Regions from separate parts of the Paenibacillus xylanexedens genome, predicted to be linked through region 1. Evidence: riboswitches for the same ligand, from Rfam matches in the RefSeq annotation. Region 1 holds a riboswitch; the other holds the start of a gene.
What was found. A riboswitch is a leader RNA that binds a small molecule or an ion and turns the genes downstream of it on or off. The one in region 1 is predicted to bind glycine.
Positions count from the first base shown of each region.

Region 2: linked by a shared signal. The riboswitch ahead of gcvT (glycine cleavage system aminomethyltransferase GcvT) and the one ahead of sdaAB (L-serine ammonia-lyase, iron-sulfur-dependent subunit beta) in region 1 are both predicted to bind glycine.

Region 1 is NZ_CP018620.1:1,318,506-1,320,904, forward strand. Features, by position in the region: gene BS614_RS05995 (hypothetical protein) at 1-495, shown strand, start outside; glycine riboswitch at 636-760, shown strand; glycine riboswitch at 765-900, shown strand; gene sdaAB (L-serine ammonia-lyase, iron-sulfur-dependent subunit beta) at 1,013-1,702, shown strand; gene sdaAA (L-serine ammonia-lyase, iron-sulfur-dependent, subunit alpha) at 1,692-2,399, shown strand, end outside.
Region 2 is NZ_CP018620.1:6,154,127-6,156,525, forward strand. Features, by position in the region: gene gcvH (glycine cleavage system protein GcvH) at 142-534, opposite strand; glycine riboswitch at 878-1,000, shown strand; glycine riboswitch at 1,004-1,104, shown strand; gene gcvT (glycine cleavage system aminomethyltransferase GcvT) at 1,321-2,399, shown strand, end outside.

The DNA.
Region 1 (2,399 bases):
ACGGGAACAGCTGGGACGGCTGGTGTAACCGGAGCAACGGGAGTGACCGGAACCACAGGGGCTACAGGAGCGACCGGATCGACAGCAGCTTCTGCTCCTGCGGATTCTTCTCTGTTTGCTGACAGTCAGACAACGGCATTGCCTCTTCCGTTGACCGGTGAAACGATCATTCAGACCCTCAATGTACCCTTGGTGGCAGGTCAACGCGTGAAAATCGATAATAGTACACAAGTAGCAGTAGTTGTAGGGTCTAACTGGAGTATTGCGTATAACATTAACCTGAGGCGTAACGGAGTTCTAATTAATCAATTGCAACTCTCAAGGACCGGGAATGCTGCGGGAACGTTGAGGTTTCTTTCTTCTAACACTTACGTGGATACTTCTCCTGCGACAACGACTAACGCATATACGATAAGTATTGAATTTACGACAACTAGCAACGTCACGAGTGCCTCAGCGGAAGTGAGAAATGTGAATGCTATTCGCTTCAGTTAAAATAGACATCGGACTTATGGTAATTACACGTTACTTTTGTTGACATATATGATATTGTACATTACTCTATGGGTATACACGATCAAAAATTTAGAAATGTACCATTCCGATTAAGAATCAAATTAAGATAATACAGCGGATGATAACGAGCGGGAGAGACCTGGGTTAGCCAAGCAAAATGGCTAGTGTTCAGGCACCGAAGGAGCAAGCTGCTGCGCACCCGGCGCAGTGGTTAATCTCTCAGGTAAATGTACCATCGTTGGACGCAACTCTGGAGAGTGCGCGAACTGCGCCACCCAAGGGGTATATGATCAGTCAGACCGGTGATCTTGTCTGTAATCGCAGGCAATGCGCCTTGTCGTGAGACACTGCTGATCGTGAAACTCTCAGGTATCGAGGACAGAGAGAGGGCCTGAGGCCTTCTTCTGTCCTTTTTTGATGTCATCATTCAGTAAATAAGGAACAATATGGCTCAGATTCTGGATGGAAATGACGAATACAATTGGAGGGTTATAAGGTGCGATTTAAAGATGTGTTTTCAATTATTGGTCCGTCGATGACGGGGCCTTCAAGTTCACATACAGCTGGAGCGGCAAGGTTAGGGAGAATTGCTCGACAGTGGCTAGGATGTACGCCAGATCGTGCCCGGCTGACCCTGTACGGTTCATTTGCAGATACGTATCAGGGGCACGGAACAGATCTGGCACTGATCGGCGGTCTGCTGGATTATGTCACAGACGATCCGCGTATCCCGGATGCAGAGCAATACGCAGAGGAAGCGGGCATGGAGGTTGAGTTTTATACAAGTGGCCTGCCTGCTCCTCATCCGAATACGGTCAAAATTGAGTTGTGGCATGGAGAACGTGCCTGCTCCTTAATCGGTGCATCCATTGGTGGTGGAAGTGTATCGGTGCATTCGATGAATGATTTTCGTGTTCAGATTAGTGGTGAGTTCCCGACACTCGTTCTTCGACATGCAGACAAAGCAGGGGTGCTTGCGTCGGTAACGTCCACGATCAGTTCATCCGGGGTTAACATCGGGTATATGCAGGTGGATCGGAAAGCCCGTGATGGCGAAGCACTGACTGCGATGGAGATGGACGGTGTGCCTAATCCTGATATGCTCAAGCGTCTAAGGGAGCTGGACCATGTGTTAGACATTCGTGTCATAGATTTGAAGAGAGGAGTTGATTCGGATGCGGTTTAAACATTTGCATGAACTGAATACGATCTGTACAGCAGAATCCAAAACCATTGCTCAGCTGATGATCGAGGAGCAAGTTCAGGAGACCAATACACCGGAAGCGGATGTTGTGAAACAGATGTCTGAATATTACCAGGTGATGAAGGAAGCGGTACGCAAAGGGTTAACGGAAGATACGACATCACGCAGTGGATTAACAGGTGGAGACGGCAAAAAAATGGCCGAGTACATTCGCAAAGGTGAGACTTGTTCAGGAGATGCTTCCGCACTTGCCATGGCGTATGCCCTGTGTGTATCTGAAGTGAATGCCTCCATGGGTCGGATCGTGGCAACACCAACAGCCGGTTCCTGCGGCATTATCCCGGGTGTGTTTATCAGTTCACAGGAGCGGTTTGGCTGGACGGACGAACATTTGGTGAACGGGTTGTTCTGTGCAGGAGCGATTGGTTATGTTATCGCGAACAATTCATTTATCTCCGGTGCGGAAGGTGGCTGTCAGGCGGAAGTGGGTTCCGCGATCGGCATGGCTGCGGGTGCCATGGTTGAACTGCGTGGAGGTACACCGGAACAGGTCGTTCATGCCGTTGGTTTGGCGTTAAAAAATACACTGGGCCTAATCTGCGATCCGGTCGCAGGCCTCGTTGAAATTCCGTGCATCGTCCGTAATGGACTGGGTGCAGTTACGGCGCTGGCTGCGGCT
Region 2 (2,399 bases), 2.2 Mb from region 1:
TCTGCTTCAATCCGCATTAGAAACCATTCTCGGAAAGCACAAAAAACCTGTGCAAGCCTCAGGCTCACACAGGTCGAAACAATATGAAGCACATCTCATTTTGTTATAAAATATATGTTAATAAGTACAAGTTCGTTGATACTATTCTTCCGTATGTTTACGATACGCGTCTGCATTCATCAATGTAGACAATGCCGCTGTCAGATCTCCATCAACACGGATTTCAATCATCCAGCCTTCCTCGTATGGAGAGCTGTTGACAAGTTCAGGGGAGTCCTGCAATGAATCATTCACTGCAATAATTGAACCAGTGACTGGAGAAAACAAGTCCGACACCGTTTTGACCGATTCGATCGTTCCAATGCTGTCCTCTGCTTTTACATTGGTTTCAAGGTCAGGCAATTCCACAAACACAATGTCACCCAGCTGATGCTGCGCGAACTCGGTAATGCCAATACGTACAGTATCCTCCCCTACGGTTTGCACCCATTCGTGCTCTTCACTGTACAGGAAATCACTTTTCAATTCGCTCATCGATATCCGCCTCGCTTTTCATTAATGAGTACATGCGTTCTTTGACCTTAACCTTTTTCCCAGAACATAGCGTATGATATTTATGAATCAAATGTCAAGATACCTCACAATTTATTTGCTGAACACCTCTAAATCCTGTAACCGGATTACACTCTTTCTTCATATACTGGTGAATATTAGAATAGTAAGCGCAGTCTTTTTAAATATACGAACAATAACATTAAAAACAAATTAAATATTCGGTTTTTAATCATTATATATGATATCGTTCTTGACATCGGTAGTGGATTCACGTTTTAATGAGAGGAGTAAATGTGTTTATTGGACTATGTTATACCCGCGGATGAATGTAAAGGGAGAGATTACCCGTGACACCCGATTCGGGATGTACATGAGGTAACGCCGAAGGAGTAAACCACCGATAAGCGGGGGTGAATCTCTCAGGCAAAAGGACTTTTACGGGACGCAACTCTGGAGAGCATCTATTCGCCCTGAGCGGGCGTTATGATCACCCAAGGGGAAACCTGCTGCACAAGGCAGCGGGGTAACTCTCAGGTACAAGGGACAGAGCCTTAGAATACAGCGTGCTACTTGGCATGCCGATTCTTTGGCCTGTCCTTTTCCTTTTTCCCAAAAAACGAAAAACAGGATTCAGATCAGCGCTGCCATAGCTGCCTTACCATACTTATCTACTAAAAATCTCTGCTGAAAAATTTAAAAATACCCTGGTTCATTGATCCACGATTGTATATCCGGCCGGTTGACGGCCCATGACGAGGTGATTTGATGTCCGATTTGCTTAGAACACCACTCTTCCCACTGTATCAGCAATACGAAGGCGTACGGTGCATTGATTTTGGAGGCTGGGAGCTTCCGGTGCAATTTAGCGGAATCCAGAAAGAACATGAAGCGGTGCGTGAGCGTGCTGGACTGTTTGATGTATCCCATATGGGCGAATTCACAGTACAGGGTGAGCAGGCTGAAGTTTTTTTGCAACAAATGATGACTAATGATGTGACAACGCTGGTTCCCGGTCAAGCTCAGTACACCCTGATGTGTTATCCTGATGGCGGTGTGGTGGATGATCTGCTCGTGTATAAGCTGGAAGATCAGCATTATATGCTTGTGGTTAACGCCTCCAACATCGACAAGGATTGGGCGTGGCTGCAAGAGCACTTGATCCCCGGCGTAAGCATGACCAACGATTCTGAGCAGACGGCGCTACTCGCCTTGCAAGGTCCACTGGCTGTAGACATTATCGGGAAAGTTACAGATACGGATGTAAGCTCGATTGAACCGTTTCGTTTTGTGCAGGATGCTGAAGTATGTGGAGTAAAATTACTGTTGTCCCGTACCGGTTATACCGGTGAAGATGGCTTTGAGCTATATGTTCCTGCAGATCAGGCCGCTGTGGTCTGGAATGGGTTAATGCAAGCCGGTGAAGGTCACGGACTTGTACCGACAGGCCTCGGTGCTCGGGATACACTGCGCTTTGAAGCAAAGCTCCCTCTGTATGGACAGGAATTGTCGGCAACTATCTCTCCACTCGAAGCTGGCGTAGGTATGTTTGTGAAGCTGAATGCCGGACCTTTTATCGGACACGAAGCCTTGTTACAGCAAAAAACTGACGGGCCCGCCCGCAAACTGGTCGGCATCGAAGTGTTGGAGCGCGGTATTCCCCGCCCCCACTATCCGATTTACGCCGAAGGCGTACAGATTGGTGAAGTGACAACAGGAACGCAATCACCTACATTGAAACGTAATCTGGGGCTTGCCCTCATCGACAGCAAATACGCTGCGCTGGGAACCCCGCTTGAGATTGAGATCCGCGGCAAGAAATTAAAAGCCGAGGTCGTGAAGACCCC